DNA from 2 places in the Chromohalobacter canadensis genome. Region 2 is predicted to be linked to the other one. Evidence: riboswitches for the same ligand, from Rfam matches in the RefSeq annotation. Region 2 holds a riboswitch; the other holds the start of a gene.
The links. A riboswitch is a leader RNA that binds a small molecule or an ion and turns the genes downstream of it on or off. The one in region 2 is predicted to bind thiamine pyrophosphate.

Region 1 (9,482 bases), 1.1 Mb from region 2:
TTGGGACGCGTTGGACGAGGCGCTGCAGGAGCTCAAATGACGGCCACTTCGGAACCGGCATTCGTGCGCGAGTTGCCCGGCGCGCAGACGCCGCGCTGGGGCTATTGGATTCGCTTCGGTGAGTCCGGCATCGCCCCGGGGGATGAGGACGGCATTCTTCAGTTGCCCGGCGAATGGCCGGAACAGGCCATGGCGCTGGGGATGTGGCGAGATTTGCCGGTGGCCATGGTGCATGAACAGGGGGATGTCAACTGGCCCCCGGCGCGCGATTGGTTGGCGAGACTCCCCGGCGCGCAAGCCGACCTGCTGGCCACGGCGCTACAAGTCAACGCCTGGTCGCGCGATCATCGCTTCTGCGGCCGCTGTGGCTCCCCGATGTCGCGGCTTACCCATGAATTCGCCATGCAGTGCCAGGCGTGTGGTCACCGCAGCTATCCGCGCATCTCGCCGTGTATCATTACGTTGGTGACCCATGGGCGGGATCTGTTGCTGGCGCGCAATGCGCGTTTTCCCGCGCGGCGTTATTCCACCTTGGCGGGGTTCATCGAGCCTGGGGAAACTGCCGAGAATGCCGTGCGTCGTGAAGTCCACGAGGAAGTCGGGGTCGACATCGGAAGGGTTCGTTTCTTTCGCAGCCAGTCATGGCCGTTTCCGCATTCGCTGATGCTGGGATTCTTCGCCGAGGCAGCCAGTCGGCGCATTCGCATCGATGGCGTGGAGATCGCCGATGCCGCTTGGTTCACGCCACGTCGTTTGCCGGAATTGCCCCCCAGCCACTCGATCTCGCGTCAGTTGATCGAGACGCATCTCAGCGCCGTGGCGATGCGCTGAGAGACGTCGTGGCCTGACAACATGGGGTGGGAGAGGCTAGCCGCTGGGAAAAAGGCTGGTGAGTTTGCTGGCCAGCATGACATTGCCGGTGGCCTTCAGCTTGCCGCTCATGAAGGCCTGCATGCCGTTGATCTCGCCGCTCATTACGCCTTTCAGCGTCTCGGTGTCGGTGGTCAGGCTGACGGAAGGGTCGTCGTGTTCGCCTTGCTGAACGTCCAGGCTACCGTCCTGAATATGCAGGTAATAGTCATCGGCATCGCTGATATGAAACTGGAAAATGTCATTCATGCCCCGGGCGGCGGCAGGATCGAAGCGCGACTGAAGTTTTTCGATGACGGTACTGGCGTCGGCCATGATCGGTCACTCTATGGTGTTAATGGAAGCTCCAGCCTATTTCAAACAAATGTTTCATACAAGAGCTGGATTGATTGTCATCCAAGCATGAGGTAGCGACGTGATTGAATGGATAGCGGAATACGCCTTGTTTGCCGCCAAGCTGGCGACACTGGTGATCGCTCTGGGTGTGCTGATCGTGTTGGTGGTGTCTATTAAGCAGCGTGCCAGTGGGCAGCAAGGCGATGATAACCGTTTGCGCGTGGTGGCATTGAATGAGCGCCAACGGCAGCGGCGTGAATCGCTGCGCCTGGCGGGGATGACGCCCGCTCGGCGGCGCCGTGCACAAAAGGCGTTGCGCAAGCAGGAAAAGGCACGCCGCAAAGGAAAGGATGATGCACCTGACGAGGTGCCATCGCGAGTGTGGGTGCTCGACTTCGATGGTGATCTCAAGGCATCGCGCACCCCGCAGCTGGCGGAGCAGGTTTCACTGTTGTTGGGTGAATTGCAGGCCGAGGATGAAGTGGTCGTGCGTCTTACCTCGGGGGGTGGCTTGGTGCATGCCTATGGGCTTGCCGCTGCGCAACTCGACCGGCTGCGCGATGCTGGGGCGCATCTTACCGTGTGTGTCGATAAGGTCGCCGCCAGTGGGGGTTACATGATGGCTTGCTGCGCGCATCGTTTGATCGCGGCGCCGTTCGCCGTCATCGGGTCGATCGGTGTGGTGGCGCAGGTGCCCAATGTGCATCGCTTGCTCAAGAAGCACGATATCGATGTCGAGCTTCTCACGGCGGGGCGTTACAAGAGGACCTTGACCGTGCTGGGGGAAAATACCGAAGAGGGGCGCGCCAAGTTTCTCGACGATTTGCAGGAAACGCATGATCTCTTCAAGCGCTACGTCGGTGAGCGGCGTCCGGCGCTGGAAGTCGACAAGGTGGCGACCGGCGAAATCTGGTATGGCCGCCAGGCCCTCGAGGATGGCTTGATCGATGAGATTGCCACCAGCGACGGCTATCTCGCGGCGCGCATGAAGGAAGAAGCGCGGGTCCTGCATGTGACGCTGGAACCTCGCCATTCGCTGTTGCAGCGGGTCGGAGTCGGGGCGTCGATGGGGATCGAGCGTCTCGGGGATCGTGTCATGGAGCGTTTGGAAGCCAGCAGCTGGCAGCGGCGCTGAGCCGCTGCCAGGGCAGATTAGCGGGATTTACCGTAGAGCGCGACCAGCGAATCGATCACGGTGCGGGCCTCATCGCCCGCCAGTGAATAGTAGATGGTCTGCGAAGCACGGCGTGTGATTACCAGGTTCTCACGGCGCAGGATGGCGAGGTGCTGCGAGAGTGCCGACTGACTGAGGTTGAGCTTGCGATTCAGTTCGGTGACCGAAAGCTCTGCGTCGTCGAGCAGGCACAGGATGCGCAGGCGGTTTTCGTTGGCCATGGCCTTGAGTAGCGTCGTGCCTTTGTCGATGGCGCCGTAACCGGCGTCGATCAGGGCGGAGGCAGGCTGGAGCGGGCGCATATTGTCTCTCCTACATTGGGATTGGCGGTTGACTGCCGAAGGGCGAGGGATAGGCGCCCCGCGGCAAAGGGATGCTCGTGTGTCGAATGACCGTCTATGTCCGGGGTGTCCTTTCCTCTATTGGACAAGGGTCATTCCCTGTTACTCATTCTTGATTTAGTGAATCATCAATAACTTCGCCAGCCCTGTCCAAGGAAGCCTTCAACGGTATTTCATCGGTTAGAGTGCGACGTTATCGGCAGGCCGTGGAACGGGGCAGTGCGATGGCGCTTGCTGTCCCGTAAGGCACTGACGTAACGACGATAGTTCCTGTTCGTCTGCAGTATTCGACGATGGACGCGTTACCCCATGGCGAGAGCAGGCAAAGCGTCTCGCTGGTCGGCATCGGTGAAATCTTTTACAATCCCGCCGCTTTCGCTCGGCGCCTTTAGCGTCGTCCTGCCTTGAGGGTTCCCTTACCCCTCGGCCTCTTTCGGCAACTAAAAAGGTGGTACATGTTTGCCCTCGATTCTCGTCAGGCGCGCCGCTTGATGGGGTGGCTCGTGAGCTTCCACATCATTGTCATCGCGGCCAGCAATTACCTGGTGCAATTGCCGTTTTCGATGTTCGGCGTACACACTACTTGGGGAGCATTCAGTTTTCCCTTCATCTTTCTCGCCACCGACCTGACCGTGCGGTTGTTCGGGAAACGCCGGGCGCGCATGACCATCGCGCGCGTCATGCTGCCTGCCTTGCTGATTTCCTATGTGGTATCGGTGCTGTTTCAGGATGGCGCTTTTCAGGGAATCTCGGCGCTGGGAGATTGGAACCTGTTCGTGGGGCGTATCGCGCTGGCGAGTTTCATGGCCTATGTGCTAGGGCAGTTGCTGGACATTCACGTCTTCGATCGGATGCGGCGGCTGCGTGCCTGGTGGGTGGCGCCGGCGTTTTCGACGCTATTGGGTAACCTGGCCGATACCTTCGCGTTTTTTGCCATCGCCTTCTGGAATGGGCCCGATGCGTTCATGAGCGCACACTGGGTCGAAATCGCCTGGGTAGATTATGCCATCAAGCTGGGCGTCAGCCTGGCTTTCTTCCTGCCGTTGTATGGCGTGCTGCTGGGGGCGTTGACGCGCCGCCTGGCGCATGTCGCCGATGCCTCCGAACAGGTGTCGGGGCGCAATGCCTGAAACGCCTCTGGTACCATGCTGGCATGACTTGAATGGCTGACGAGGCGCATTGTGGAATTACATCATGTCGATACCGGTGGCGCCGGGCGCCCACTGGTGGTGTTGCACGGTTTGTTTGGAAGTGCGGACAACTGGCGTTCGCATATCAAGCGCTGGCAGGAAAGCCGTCGCGTGATCGCTGTCGATCTGCGCAACCACGGCAAATCTCCGCATGAGCCAGGCATGGACTATGCTACCCAGGCAGCGGATGTCGACGCCTTGCTGGATCGTCTAGCGGTCGACAGTTGCGATTTGCTGGGCCACTCGATGGGAGGCAAGGTTGCTATCACGTTGGCGCGTCAAGCCCCTGAGCGTGTCGCACGCTTGATCGTGGCCGACATCGCGCCGGTTGCTTATGAGCACGAACATGAAGCGATCTTCAAGGCGATGCGGGCCGTCGAACGGCAGCCACCTTCGAGCCGCAAGGAAGCCGACCGGATCATGGCGGAATTCGTCGAGACCCCGGCGACGCGGCAGTTCCTGGCGACCAATCTGATTCGTGGTGAGAATGCCACGCTGGTATGGCGCGTGGGACTCGACGAGATTGAGGAAGATTACGCGCATATCGTCGCGGAGCCGGACGGGCAAGGTGCCTATACGGGGTCGACGCTCGTGCTGCGTGGCGAACGTTCCGACTACGTTGGCGACGACGTCTTGCCGGCGGTCGAGTCGGTGTTGCCGGCGGCGCGTATCGAGACCATCCCCGATGCTGGGCATTGGCTGCATGCCGAGCAGCCCGAGGCGTTTCAGGAAGCCTTGGCACGCTTTCTAACGGTATGAGAGGGCGCACCGCCCCTGCGAGAAACGTTTCTCGCAGGGGCGGTGCTTGGGGTCAAGGCTGGCTGAGGTCGACGGCGAGGCGTGATAGCGGGCTCTTGGCCTTGATCTGGCCACGTTCGAGCAGGAACGATTCGAAGGTCTCGTAGCGACGCCCATCGAGAGTCGCAGGCCGCAAGGCGAAGCGTGGAATGGTGTTATACCAGGCTTTCTTGTTGACGGGTGTGTCCAGTGCCGGGTCAGAGGCCTTGAAGGCTTCCCAGCCCTCGTCGGGGTGGTTGATGATCCATGCCGTGGCTTCCTCGACGGCGGCCATGAATCGGGTATAAGCATCGCGATTCGCATCCAGGGTGTCGCGATTGGCGATGAAGATCAGTTCATCGTAGGTGGGGACGCCTTCTTCCTCGATATAGAAAGCTCGGCCCTTGACGCCTTCCTGCGCCATCTGTGCCAGTTCGAAATTGCGAAATGCACCGGTGACGGCATCGACCTTTTCGCCGATCAGTGCCGGTGTCAGCGCGAAATTGACGTTGACCATCTCGACGTCTTCCGGCGAAACGCCATTATGCTCGAGCATGGTGTCGATCAGCACTTTCTCGACGCCGCCCACCGAGTAGCCGATGCTTTTCCCGGCCAGGTCTTCCATGCTCTCGATATCGCTGTCGGCGCGCACCAGCGTGATGTTGAGCGGCGTTGCGATCAGGGTCCCCACGCGCACCAGCGGCAGGCCTTGGTCGACTTGTAGGTGCAGCTGAGGCTGATAGCTGATGGCCATATCGATCTTGCCAGCAGCGACCAGCTTGGGAGGGACGCTGGGATCGGCGGGCGACACCAGCTCCACGTCGAGCCCATGTTGCTCGAAGAAGCCGCGTTGCTGGGCGATGACCAGGGGAGCATGCGACGGGTTGGTGTACCAGTCGAGCATGACCTTCAGGGATGTCATCTTTGAGGTGTCGTCGTCATTCGCGGCCCATGCTGGGCCGGAAGCGATCACTACCAACGCAAGGCAAGCTCCCATGAGGCGTCGAGTCAAACGTAGCATGTGTTGTTCTCCTGCGGATCCCCCGCCCGTTGCAGTGTGGCGGGCATTATCGTTATCGCCGTGAAAGGCGGCGTATGGGGCATTGCCACGTGGTGGCGGACGCTGCCCCGGGCGGTTGTCAGCTAGTCGCGCCGGTGCGGTCTTCGTGCCATGGCATGAGGCGCCGCATCAAGGCGTCGGTGGTGAAGTAGAGCGCGACCCCGAAGGTGACGAGAATCAGTAGGGCGGCAAACATCAGGTCGACCTGCATGCGCGCGTTAGCATTGAGCATCAAATAACCCAAGCCCTGGCTGGAGCCGACCCATTCGCCTATCACTGCGCCGATGGGGGCGGCGCTGGCGGCCATGCGCATGCCGGATGCCAGCGCCGGTAAGGCGGCGGGCAGTTGGATGCGCAACAGCCGGCGACGACGGTCGGCTCCCAGTGTCTGGGCTAGATCCAGCCACCCTTGTGGCGTCTGACGCAGGCCGTCGTAGCATGTCGACGCGACCGGAAAATAAATGATCAACGTGGCCATGACGATTTTTGCGGTCATCCCATAACCCAGCCATAGCATGAGAATAGGTGCGAGGGCGAACAAGGGTACGGCTTGGCTGATCAGCAATATCGGCAGCAGGGTGCGCCGCAAGCCGTGAAAGCGCGCCAGGGCCAGCGCGGTGCCTAGCCCGCCGATGCACCCGATAAACAGCCCCGCGACAATCTCGATTACCGTGATACCGGCATGATGCCACAACAGTTGCTGGTGCGCCGCGAACGCTTGCATGACGGCCAGCGGTGAGGGCAAAACATAGCCGGGAACGCCGGTGATGACGACGAGCGCCTGCCACAGCCCGAGTATGCAGACAATCCCGAAAAGGGCGGGCCAGAAACGCTTGAGCACGCTCATGAGACGCTCCCATCGTCGGCATGAGGGGTGGCGTGAAGGCGCGCCACCAGCTGCGATTGCATGCGTTGTACATCGGGTGCGTCGAGCGCGCGGGGACGTTGCCCACCGGGAACCTCGAAGTCGCTCAACGCCGCTGGCTGACCGCCGAGTATCAGGATGCGATCGCTCAGGCGCAGGGCTTCGAGGGGATCGTGCGTCACCAGCAGCACAGTACGCCCGGCCAGCAGGCGTGCGGCGAGTTCATGCAATTCCAGGCGAGTGATGGCGTCGACGGCGGAAAAGGGCTCGTCCATCAAGACCACTGGGGCATCCTCGAAGAGTGTGCGTGCCAGCGCCACTCGCTGGCGCTCCCCGCCGGATAGCGTCTTGGGCCATTGTTCGGCCTTGTCGCTCAGGCCGACGTCGTCGAGCAGGGTCATCGCGTGCTGACGTTGCGCCGCCGTGGGACGCCCACGCAGCGCGGGACCAAGCAGGACGTTGTCGATGACCTTGCGCCAGGGAAGCAACTGATCTTGCTGGGCCATCCACGCCAGGCGGCCGGCCAACGGGCGCTGATCGTCGGTAGTGATGGTTACGGTGTGGGTATCGGGAATGGGTAGGTCGGCGATCATGCGCAGCAAGGAGCTTTTGCCGCTGCCGCTGCGGCCGAGCAGTCCCGTCCAGCTGCCTGCGGCGAAGGTGGCCGAAAGGCCATCGAACAGCCATTGTCCCGAAAAGGCGAGTCGCGCCTGGGACAGGGAAAAACCGAGGGACGTCATCAAGGCTCCATGAGTGGGGCGAAGGACGTGCCGACGGCACGCTCTGGTATTTCCTCCGCCGGTGCTAGCCGGATCAGGTTCCAGGGTTGCGCGTGGCGCTCTCAGCCCATTGCGTGATGGGCACCCCTATCCAGAGATGATTATTGTATCCTGATACGGTGGCGACTGCCCAGGCGTGGCGGGGGCCGCCGTCTCGCTATCGCTTGGGCTATCAGGAGTGTGCATGTATCCCGATCCCGCATTGACGCACCGCGTCGAAGTCTTCACCGGTCATGCGCTTGCCCCACTGCCATTGGCGTGGGATGACAGTGCCAATTGGTTGTGGCGAACGCGCGATGAGGCACCACAGTTGCTCAAGCTGGCACGAACGCACCCGGCCCAGGATCCATTCTGGCAGGGGTTGGAGCGTCTCTTCGGCTTTGACCGCTGGCGCTGTCCCGAGGCGCTGACGCGTTTGGTCGGTGCCTTGCCGACACAGTTGCCGCTCCCGCCATTACCGTTGACGTATCTGGGAGCACTGCACCAGACGCCGCTCTGGAGCCTGCCCTGGAGCGATGGTGCGTCGGCACGCATGGGAGAGGTGTTCGCTGAACTCTTGGGGAGTCAGTTGGGTCATCTGCACCGTGAAGCAGTATCGGGCTGGGGGCATCCTCTGGAGACGGTCTGGCCGCTATCGCAGTGGCCGCGACGGGCGCACGATTTTTTGAGGCGCCATCCACGTTGCGCCGATTGGGAAACGCTTCCCGATTTTCCTATACCGTCACGCGCGGTGTGGTGCCTGCCCGATTTGCGTGCCGATCAGTTCCTGTGCGGCGCCACCGGTTGGCTATGGAGTGATTGGGAGGCGCTGGTATGGGCGCCGCTCGAGTTCGATCTATGCGTGGCTGAACTGCTCATCACGGAGGGCGCCGAGCGGGACGCCTTTGTCACCGCCTACCGGCGGCAGTCGCCGGACGTTACGCTTGGCGAATATCGGCAGGGTATGCGCGCTCTTATCTGGGCCATGCGATTACAGGGCGATATCGACTGGCCTATCTTGCAATCGCATCCCGCCTGGTTGATGTAGATAACAGCATGGCGTGTCGGGACATGGCATACTAGGCCCTTGAATTTAGGGAGATAGTCGTTAGTCGTGGATACCATCAACAGCCTTTTTCTGTTTTCGGGGTTTCTAATCGCGCTCAGCATCGTCGCGAGCCGTGTCTCGTCGCGCATCGGCGTGCCACTGTTGGTGCTGTTCCTGGGGTTGGGCATGATGGCCGGCGAGGAAGGTGTACTAGGCATCGAATTCGATGACTATTCACTGGCCTACCTGATTGGGCACCTGGCGCTGGCAATGATCCTCCTCGATGGCGGGTTGCGCACGCGGCTCAAGACGTTCCGTGTGGGTCTCAAACCGGCGCTGTGCCTGGCGACACTGGGGGTCTTCGTGACCAGTGGCCTCGTTGGCCTGATGGCGACCTGGATCTTCGATCTGTCCTGGGTGGAAGGCTTGCTGGTGGGGGCGATCGTTGGTTCCACGGACGCTGCCGCGGTCTTTTCGATGCTCAGCGGTCAGGGTGTGACGCTCAACGAGCGGGTGGGGGCGACGCTGGAGATCGAGTCGGGCACCAACGACCCGATGGCGATCTTTTTGACTATCACCCTGGCCGAAGTGCTGGTGAGCGGTGCCAGCGGTGTTGGGCATACACTGATGACATTCGCCTCGCAGTTCGGGTTGGGCTTGTTGGTCGGGGTTGGGGGCGGCTGGCTAGCTGCCAAGTTGCTGCGCTGGCTCGACCTGGCATCGGGACTCTATTCGCTACTGGCGCTGGCGTCGGGCTTTTTCATCTTTGGCTTGACCAGTGCGGCTGGCGGTAGCGGTTTCCTGGCGATTTATCTGGCGGGCTTGATGATCGGGAACCAGCCCGGGCGGCATCTTACGCATATTCTTCCGGTCCACGATGGCTTGGCTTGGCTGAGTCAGATCGGGCTTTTCCTGGTGCTGGGATTGTTGGTGACACCCAGTGAAATGATCGATTACGCCATACCGGGCGCTGTCTTGGCGTTGGGCCTGATTTTCGTGGCGCGTCCGTTGGCCGTACTGGTTTCGCTCAAGCCGTTCTTCAATTTCCGCTGGCGGGAGCTCG
Region 2 (9,482 bases):
AGCCTGACCGTCCGCAAACCCGGTGCGGTTGCCAATGCCGCCAGCGTGGGCGTACGTATCACGCGGGGGCAGGAATGACACAGGTGACCGTCAGCATCGGCAGCAATATCGATCGCGAGCGCCACGTTCTTGCCTGTCTCGACGCCCTCACCGACACCTTCGGAGACGTGCAGGTATCGCGCGTCTTCGAAAGCGAACCGGTCGGCTTCGAGGACGGGCGCAATTTTTACAATCTTGTCGCAGCGTTCCACTCCACCCTCACGGTCGGCGAGCTGCAAGCCTGGTGCAAACGGGTCGAAGCCGACAACGGGCGCCTACCGGGTAGCCCCAAGTTCAGCCCACGCACCCTGGATATCGACCTGCTCACGGTGGGCGACCGATGCGGCCATATCGAAGGCGTCGACCTCCCGCGTGACGAAATCCTCCAACATGCATTCGTGCTGCGGCCACTCGCCGAGTTGTTGCCGGAGACGCCGCATCCTGAGGTGGGAACCTCCTATGCCGCGCTGTGGGCCGCGTTCACGAACGGCGACCAACACCTATGGCCCGTGTCCTTCACTTGGCGTGGCCGTACGCTCTCACATCCGGATTGACATCCCGGGACCGAGCCGCGTGATGCACACTGCTTGCACATTGCGTGACGGTTTCTTGCGCGGGCGTCCTGCATGATGAGCTCATCCTGCGGTCATGCGCCCGCGCCACGGCCGTTTCGTAGATCAAGAGTCGCCTCATGAAACATCGGCTACGTTTCAAGCGTCCTCGCATGGCGCGCATCAGCCTCAAGCTGTTCGCCGCCATCCTGCTGACCAACGTATTGATCGGTGGCATGAGCTTCCTGCTCATTGCCCGCAGCCTCGACCAAGGCTTCATCGACTACTTGGAACGCACCCAAGCCAATCGTGCCGACACCCTAGCCACCGCGCTCGCCGAACGCTGGCAGGAACATGGCAACTGGCATTGGCTACGCGACGATCCACGCGCCTGGCATCGCATGGTACGTAACCAACTCTGGCCAGGCGAACGCCAACCGCCCAGCGGCATCGACCGCGAATTGAGCGATGCGCGGGATTTCGTGGTACTCGATGCCGAGGGCGACGCCATCATCGGCCGCCCACTGCCACCCGGCAAATCACCTTCCGATGCGGAACCGCCTCCGCAGCCCCGCTTTATCGACATCGAGCATCAAGGAAAGGTCGTCGGCCGTCTCGGCTACCTCCCCCCTGCGCAACTGATGGCACGCATGGACCGTATCTTCCTGCAGCGTCAGTTGCGCAACATGACGATCATCGTCGCTTCACTCTCGATGGCCTCGCTACTGCTCGCCGCGGGCCTCGCCTGGTGGCTGGGGCGGCGTGCCCGTGACATGACCGCGGCGACCCGCCGCATGACCCAGGGCGACTTCGCCGTGCGTCTTCCCGAACGTGGCCACGACGAGCTTTCCCGCCTGTCCGCCGACTTCAACGTGCTCGCCGAGACGCTGGAGGCCAATCGACGTAACCGCCAGCAGTGGGTCGCTGACATCGCCCATGAATTGCGCACACCAATGGCTGTGTTGCGCGGCGAGATCGAAGCGATCGAGGACGGCGTGCGCCCGCTTGGCGGCGAGACGCTCGCCTCGCTCGCCCAGGAGGTGACTCAACTCGAACGTCTGGTCGACGATCTACGCCTGCTCGCCCAGAGTGATGCGGGCGCCCTGGATATCTACCTGGCCCCGCACGATCTGGCGGATACGCTGAGGGCGCGACTCGACGAGGCACATGGCTGGCTGAATACACGCGGCATCGCGCTGGAGACAGAAATCGGCACCGCTCCGGCGCCGATTCACGGCGATCCACAGCGGCTGCGCCAATTGTGGAATAATCTGTTGAGCAACACCTGCGCCTACACCGACGCCCCGGGCCAGTTGCGCATACGTCTCGAGCGCCATTCCGATCATCTGTGCCTGACCTGGGAAGACAGCGCCCCGGGCGTTGCCGAGGAGGCACAACCACGCCTGACCGAGCGTCTGTACCGTGTCGAGGGCTCGCGCAACCGTCGCAGCGGCGGCAGCGGCCTGGGGCTAGCGATCGCCAGCGCGCTCGTCAACGCGCACGGCGGCACATTGACCCCGTCTTCCTCGCCGCTCGGCGGGTTGCGCTGGACACTCGTCTTCCCCCTGCGCCACGCCGACGACACCCTCGATCACGACGCCCCCAAGGCCAGCTGGAGCCCCTCATGACCGACCCCATCCTGATCGTTGAAGACGAACCCAAGATCGCCCGCCTGGTCGCCGACTACCTTCAGCAAAGCGGCTACGCCACGCACCATCTCGCCCACGGCGACGAGGTCATGCCCTGGCTAAACGGCAACGCGTCCGCACTGGTATTGCTCGACCTGATGCTGCCCGGCACCGATGGCCTGACGCTGTGCCGACACATCAACGAAGATCATCCCTCGCTGCCCGTGATCATGTTGACCGCCCGGGTCGAGGAGATCGACCGGCTCCTCGGCCTGGAGCTGGGCGCCGACGACTATATCTGCAAGCCATTCAGCCCGCGCGAGGTCGTGGCGCGGATCAAGGCCGTATTACGCCGCCTGCAACCACGCCATGAGGACTCGGCCAGCGCCCCACCCCTACACCTCGACGAAGATGGCTGGCGTGCGCTGGCCCAAGGACACGACCTCGGTCTGACCGCCGTCGAATTTCAGTTGCTCAAGGTCATGATGCACGCCCCGGGACGGATCTTCTCCCGCGATCAACTGATGGACCACATGTATCGCGACCACCGCATCGTCTCCGAGCGCACCGTAGACAGTCACGTCAAGAAATTGCGCCGTAAGATTGCCGACGCCTATCCCGAGCGCGACATCATCCGCTCCGTCTACAGTGTCGGGTACAAGTACCAGCCCGACGCTTGAATCCCCTACCAGCAACACAATAAAAAGCCACCCGCCTCGAAAGGCGGGTGGCTTTTGCATATCCGTTCAGACGGCGCCTTGGCGACACCGTCAATCAGCACCTTACCAATCCGCGCGATGACCGATCTGCTGCTGCTCCTGTGTATCGCTGGGCAGGTCGGTCTGCTTGGTGTTATGCACTGAAATGTAGTGCCGAGCCTTGGCGACGCCAAAACTGTCGGCGCCCGAAGTATCGAGCTGCTGGAAGCTCACGGATGCCTGATCGGCACCCTGGTTGGCCTGCAGTGACTCGTGATTGACGTGCAGCGCTTCTGCAGAGGCAATGCTAGCTTGAGCGGCAACCGGCAGAGCGGCGAGGGCGACGGCGGCAATAAGGGTACGTACTTGCATGATGAATCTCCTTGCGTGTTCATGTTCGCTTGCGAACGTTGAGTAAAATATATAGCAAGCTAACAATAAACGCAATAACAGATTTACCAATCGCGCCTATAGCCGAAACCTATATGCCGCAAAAAGTCATAATGCAGTTGCTTTTCCTTCTTAAGGCGCTTAATGGAGCATTAAAATCACACCCCCACCAGTCCCCTGAGCACAAAAAAGATATGCTCTTATGCGTGAATGCCTAATGCTTTTCGTAATCGAAACCGCCCGACGCCCGCTGCAAGAGCACCACATCATCACGCGGGAACGTCACCGTCAGCCCGTGTTGTTCGGCGAGGTAGTCAAAACTGCGCTTGGAGAAGAAGCAGACATGCGTCGAATCACGCATGTAACGCCAGCGCGTAAGGTCGGTGACGCCATCGCTGCGCTGGGTCATGATGCCCAGCCAGCCTCCTTGACGTAGCCGCGCGATCAAGTCGGCCAATACCTGCCCTGGCGCATGCAGATGCTCCACCACTTCACTGGCGGTGATGACGTCGTAATGCCGCGCCAGACGTTCAGGATACGGCGCATAGAAAGGATCAAAGACCGTCATGCGATGCCCAGCATCTTCCATCATCAACGACAATGTCGGTCCTGGCCCACATCCGAAATCGAGCCCTTGCGAGGCAGGCGGCAGACGCGCCAGCAAGGGGTCGCACAAGCGTGCCAAAAAGCGGCGATAGCCTGGGTCTTCGGGCGTGTTCTCGTGGAGGTCGTAGACCGCGCGCTCTTCTTCGGCCGTGGGGCGCTCCTCGGGAGCGACGAAGATCAAGGCGCACGCCGGGCAGCGATAATAGGTGCGTGGCGGCGCACCCGGTGAGGGCACGCTGTGCGACGCGGCACACAGGGGGCACGCAGGCGTAACGGCCGGTGATATAGATGGTGTCGTCATTGGGCCTCACATGACTGCATAGATTGACCGGCCCGACGGCGAGTACTCACCGGCAGACACTCTCACGAATACGCACGCGTGTATCTTTCGACTGGATGCAGACCGCCTCGAACGTGCATGATGTCCTTCCCCCTTGGGGCCGACCGTCACTTTTTGGACAATTCGCCATGCTCAATGCCATCGACCATCTGGTGGTAAACGTCACCGACCTCGAGCGCAGCATCGATTTCTACACACGCGTACTGGGGCTCGAGGCACGCTACCACGATGCGACACGCACCGACCTCTACCTGGATGACTTCGCCTTGCGCCTACATGCCCCCCAGGCAACGTCCGGCAATCCTCATACCGTCCCGCCGGGCCGCCAGGCCCTGGGCTTTCGTAGTGCCCTGCCGCTGGCGGAAGTGAAGACACACCTCGAGGTACTTGGGGTACCGCTGGATAAAGGGCCCGATGAACAGCAGCCCACCGAGACGCTTCATGTACGCGATCCCGATGGCAACCTGATTGAGATTTCCCGACCACGGCGCCGCTGAAGAGATGAGATTGTACGCCCGCGCGGGCAGGCATACGCCGCGCGATCTGTATAATACGGGCCCTATCGTCCGCCGTAACCGATGATGCCATGAGCTCGATGTCCGAAGACGTTTCTTCTCCTTTACGCGCACGCGCCATCGCCCTGCTGTGGCGCACCCTGGCACGCTTGACACCGCACCGGCTGTGGCAGCTGGCTCGTCTGGTCGGCCCGCTGATTCTCACCTTCAGTCGCCGTGAACGTGATGTGACGCGCATCAACCTCAGACACGTCTATCCGCAGATGCCGACACGTCAGCAACGGCGCCTGACACGGGACAGCCTGACACACTCCTCGGCCACCATGCTCGAGCTGGGCTTTGCGTGGATGGCCGCCCCAGAGCGCGTGGAGGCCTCGATCCGCGCCGTGCACGGCCGCGAACTACTCGACGACGCCCGTGCAGAGGGACGAGGCGTCATCGTGCTGGCACCGCATTACGGTAACTGGGAAGTGCTCAACTTCTGGCTCTCTAGCCACTTCCCGTTCACCGCCATGTACGAGCCTCCCAAGATCGACGCCCTCGACCCGGTGATCCGGTATGGCCGCGAACGCATGGGGGCGCAATTGGTGCCCACCAATCCACGCGGTGTCGCCTCACTGCTCAAGGCTCTCAAGCGCTGCGAGGCGGTGGGGATTCTTCCCGACCAAGAACCGAGCTGGGGTAGCGGCGTCTTTGCCGATTTCTTCCAACGCCCGGCCTATACCGCTACCTTGCTGCCCAAGCTCGTGGCGCGCACCGAGGCGCGTGTCGTCACCGGTGTGGCGAAACGCCTCCCCGACGGCGAGGGCTTCGCGCTGCACTTCCTCGCCGCCGATGAACGCGTCTACTCACGCGACGAGACACTCTCCGCCACTGGCGTCAACGCCAGCGTGGAACACGCCATCGCCCTGGAACCCGCTCAGTATCAGTGGGAATACAAGCGCTTCCGCAAGACCCCGCAACAAGCTGCCAAACACCCCGACTTCAAACGCTTTCGCATCTACTGAGCTCTCAGACGCGTCGCTGATTGTTGTCTACACTGCTCCAGAGAATTTCTCGAGGAGTCGTGCATGATCGTTCGCCACACTACCCATGCACTGAGGCGAAGCGCGCCGGCGCTTGCCGGCCTGTGGTTGGGCGCCATGATGATCGCCTCCGGGCAAGCCCAGGCACTGACGCCAGTGGAGGTTGCCGGCAACGCGGAACGGGCCAATGTCCCCGACGGTGCCACGCTCGATAAGCAGGTCGCGCTACGCGCGCCCCGACTGATCAGCTTTGGTCCCAAGGATGAGATGTTCATCGGCTCCCAGGCGGGGCGCCTGTATCGTCTGCAACCGCCTTACGAGCGTATCGATGCGGAAATCCCGCTGTCCGGTTACCCGCATAGTGCCGTGGTCCACGAAGGCTACTTGTACGTAGCGACCACCGAGCGTCTCTATCGCACGGCATATACGCCGGGGCAGGATGTCACGGAGATAGATTTCGAGCGCGTCGCCGACTTGCCCGGCGGTAGCGGCCACGCCTCGCGTTCGCTATCCGTCGGACCTGATGGCAGGCTTTATGTCGCGCTCGGCCTTCAAGGCAACTGCTCGGCGCAACGCATCGCCGAAGACGTTGCGTTCGAGGACCGGCGCGGCGGCGTGATGGCGCTCGATCCCACGCATGAGGCGCCCGAATGGATGCCCTACGTCAGCGGGTTGCGCAACCCCATCGGCATGGCCTGGAGTCCACAAGGGGATCTATATCTCAACAACAACGGCCCCGACCACTGGGGTTATGAAGCCCCGCCCGAATTGCTAGTGCGCGCCGAATCAGGGAGCTTTCACGGCATGCCGTGGTATCAATGGAATGAGGGCGAGTGGCAGCGCGATGAGTGCATCGACTCGGCGCCGCCTGCCGCGCACGACACGCTTACGCCACCGGTGGCGACCTTCGCCGCGCGTAGCGCCCCTATTGGCCTGACCTTCCTACCCGAGGGCAACCCCTGGCAGGTGGACATGGTCACCGCCATTCATGGCAGTTGGGCGACACAGGCCTCGGAAGGCCGCGCCTCTCGCCGACCGCCCAAGATCGTCGGCATTCGACTCACGAATGGCGGTCATCCAGGCGACGTGGTCGATCTGGTCAGCGGCTTCCAAGCGGCAAATGGAGAGCGCTGGGCACGCCCCGCCGGTATCGCCTACCGCGAAGGCGCGCTTTATTTCACCGCCGACGATGGCGATACCGGGTTGTACCGCCTGACGCCCTGAACCGAGAACGTCTAGCGCTTATCCAGATGCGCCTGGCGCGCGGCAACCTCGGCGAGCCCCGACCAGTCCTTTTCGCCATCGCCGTTGGCCAGGGCGTCGAGCAGGCGATCGCGCACCGCACTGCCCAGTGGCAAGGCGACGTTTTGCTCATCACCCGCACTCAAGGCCAGCCCGACATCCTTGTGGCCAAGCCGCATCGTGAACCCGGCGGGCTCGAAGCGTGCCTCGGCGATCATCTTGCCGTAGCCCTGATAGGCCGGCGAGGCAAACAGCGTGTTGGTGACGATATCGAGGAAATCGCTGGCCTCGATGCCGTACGCGCGGGTCAGTGTCGAGGCCTCGGCCATCGATTCGATGGCACTGGCAAGCATGAAATTGGCGGCTATTTTAGCCACGTTGGCACGCTCGGGTGATGCTCCCAAAGGCCATACGGCTTGCCCCATGGCGTCTAGCACGGGTCTGACCCGCTCGATTTGGGACGGTTCACCGGCGGCAATGATATTGAGCTTACCCGACGCCGCCACATCCGGCCGCCCGAGCACCGGCGCGGCAACATAGCCCACGCCTAGGCGCTCGTGAAGCGCCGCCATACCGCGCGCGAAAGCCACCGACACCGTAGCCATGTTGACGTGAACGCTGCCCTTTTTCATCGCCTCGATGGCCTTGCTTTCGACCAGCACCTGATGCGCTGCCTGATCGTCCGCCAGCATGCTCACCAGCACCTCACACCGCGCCGCGTCGGCCGGTTTCTTGGCGATCTTGGCGCCCTGCTCGGCGAGCGCCTCGGCAGCCTCCGGGGAACGGTTCCACACCGTCACATCATGCTCTGCCTCGAGTAACTGCTGCGCCATGCCACGCCCCATGGCTCCCAGACCAATAAATCCAACTTTCATGTTCAGCTCTCCTTTGGTGGCCTCCCCTGAACATTAGCATGCAAACAAGGGTTTGACGTCTCGTCCGTCGCACGCATCGCACAGGGGGATTTCATTCGGGCGATACCTTGCTAGACTCTAGACGACAGCTTGACGGGGTGCCGGTGGAACCGGCTGAGATCGTCCTGCGTTCGCCATCAAAGCGGGCGCCACGACGGATCCCGACGAACCTGATCCGGCTAGTACCGGCGTAGGGATCAAGCGGAAACCGCGCGATACGAAAACACGCCCATGCCGGTTTCCCCCTCCTGCGCTGTGCGCCGGCTTGACCCAAGTCTCGCCCTGGAGCACATATGACATCACCGCAATTTCTTTCCGACACTGCCCGCGTCGATGAGAACGCCATTCAGACGCTACCCGGCTCGCGCAAAATATACGTAGAAGGCTCACGTGCGGACATCCGCGTCCCCTTCCGTGAGATATCGCTGTCGCCGACCCGCACCTCCGGCCAGGATGAGGAGAACCCATCCCTGCTGGTCTACGATACCTCCGGCCCCTACACAGATCCCAACACGAAGATCGACCTGCGCAAGGGGCTAACGGAACTGAGACGCCATTGGATCGATGCACGCGACGACACCGAATGCCTCGACGGCCCCACCTCCGAATACGGCCGACGTCGCGCCAACGACCCCATGCTCGCTCGGTTGCGCTTCGAGCTGACCCGCGCGCCACGGCGCGGTAAGAAAGATCGTAACGTCACCCAGCTCCATTACGCCCGCCAGGGCATCGTGACACCTGAAATGGAATTCATCGCCATCCGCGAAAACCAGCGTCTCCAAGCGTTGGGAAGCGACGAGGTTGAACGCATCCTCGATCAACAGCATCCAGGTGAAGGGTTCGGTGCGCGTTTACCCGAGGAAATCACGCCGGAATTCGTGCGCGACGAGGTAGCCGCAGGACGCGCGATCATCCCCTGCAACATCAACCATCCCGAATCCGAGCCGATGATCATCGGTCGCAACTTCCTGGTGAAGATCAACGGCAACTTGGGTAACTCGGCAGTGAGCTCGTCCATTGAAGACGAGGTCGACAAAATGACCTGGGGCATCCGCTGGGGAGCGGATACCATCATGGATCTATCCACCGGCGCCAACATCCACGAAACGCGTGAGTGGATCATCCGCAACGCCCCGGTACCCATCGGCACCGTGCCCATCTACCAAGCTCTAGAGAAGGTCGGTGGCGTCGCCGAAAACCTGAATTGGGAGATCTTTCGCGACACTTTGATAGAGCAGGCCGAACAGGGTGTGGATTACTTCACCATTCATGCCGGCGTCTTGCTGCGCTACGTGCCGCTCACCGCCGAGCGTGTCACCGGCATCGTTTCCCGAGGCGGCTCGATCATGGCCAAGTGGTGTCTCTATCATCATGAAGAGAGTTTCCTCTACACTCACTTCGAGGATATCTGCGAGATCTGCAAGCGCTACGATGTGGCGTTCTCGCTGGGCGATGGCCTACGCCCCGGTTCGGTGGCCGATGCCAACGATGCCGCGCAGTTCGCCGAATTGGAAACCTTGGGCGAGCTGACCAA

Region 1: another riboswitch for thiamine pyrophosphate. It lies ahead of SR908_RS00545 (ABC transporter ATP-binding protein); the one in region 2 lies ahead of thiC (phosphomethylpyrimidine synthase ThiC).

Annotation. Positions count from the first base shown of each region.
Region 1 is NZ_CP140151.1:109,173-118,654, reverse strand. Features, by position in the region: gene dnaQ (DNA polymerase III subunit epsilon) at 1-40, shown strand, start outside; gene nudC (NAD(+) diphosphatase) at 37-831, shown strand; gene SR908_RS00580 (SCP2 sterol-binding domain-containing protein) at 868-1,185, opposite strand; gene sohB (protease SohB) at 1,286-2,341, shown strand; gene SR908_RS00570 (ArsR/SmtB family transcription factor) at 2,359-2,682, opposite strand; gene SR908_RS00565 (7-cyano-7-deazaguanine/7-aminomethyl-7-deazaguanine transporter) at 3,177-3,851, shown strand; gene SR908_RS00560 (alpha/beta fold hydrolase) at 3,903-4,670, shown strand; gene SR908_RS00555 (ABC transporter substrate-binding protein) at 4,723-5,709, opposite strand; gene SR908_RS00550 (ABC transporter permease) at 5,828-6,595, opposite strand; gene SR908_RS00545 (ABC transporter ATP-binding protein) at 6,592-7,353, opposite strand; TPP riboswitch at 7,387-7,491, opposite strand; gene SR908_RS00540 (hypothetical protein) at 7,577-8,419, shown strand; gene SR908_RS00535 (potassium/proton antiporter) at 8,486-9,482, shown strand, end outside.
Region 2 is NZ_CP140151.1:2,599,175-2,608,656, reverse strand. Features, by position in the region: gene folB (dihydroneopterin aldolase) at 1-78, shown strand, start outside; gene folK (2-amino-4-hydroxy-6-hydroxymethyldihydropteridine diphosphokinase) at 75-593, shown strand; gene SR908_RS12340 (ATP-binding protein) at 731-2,218, shown strand; gene SR908_RS12335 (response regulator) at 2,215-2,898, shown strand; gene SR908_RS12330 (hypothetical protein) at 3,001-3,288, opposite strand; gene SR908_RS12325 (class I SAM-dependent methyltransferase) at 3,521-4,213, opposite strand; gene SR908_RS12320 (VOC family protein) at 4,381-4,749, shown strand; gene SR908_RS12315 (lysophospholipid acyltransferase family protein) at 4,839-5,774, shown strand; gene SR908_RS12310 (PQQ-dependent sugar dehydrogenase) at 5,838-7,016, shown strand; gene SR908_RS12305 (NAD(P)-dependent oxidoreductase) at 7,028-7,909, opposite strand; TPP riboswitch at 8,033-8,162, shown strand; gene thiC (phosphomethylpyrimidine synthase ThiC) at 8,242-9,482, shown strand, end outside.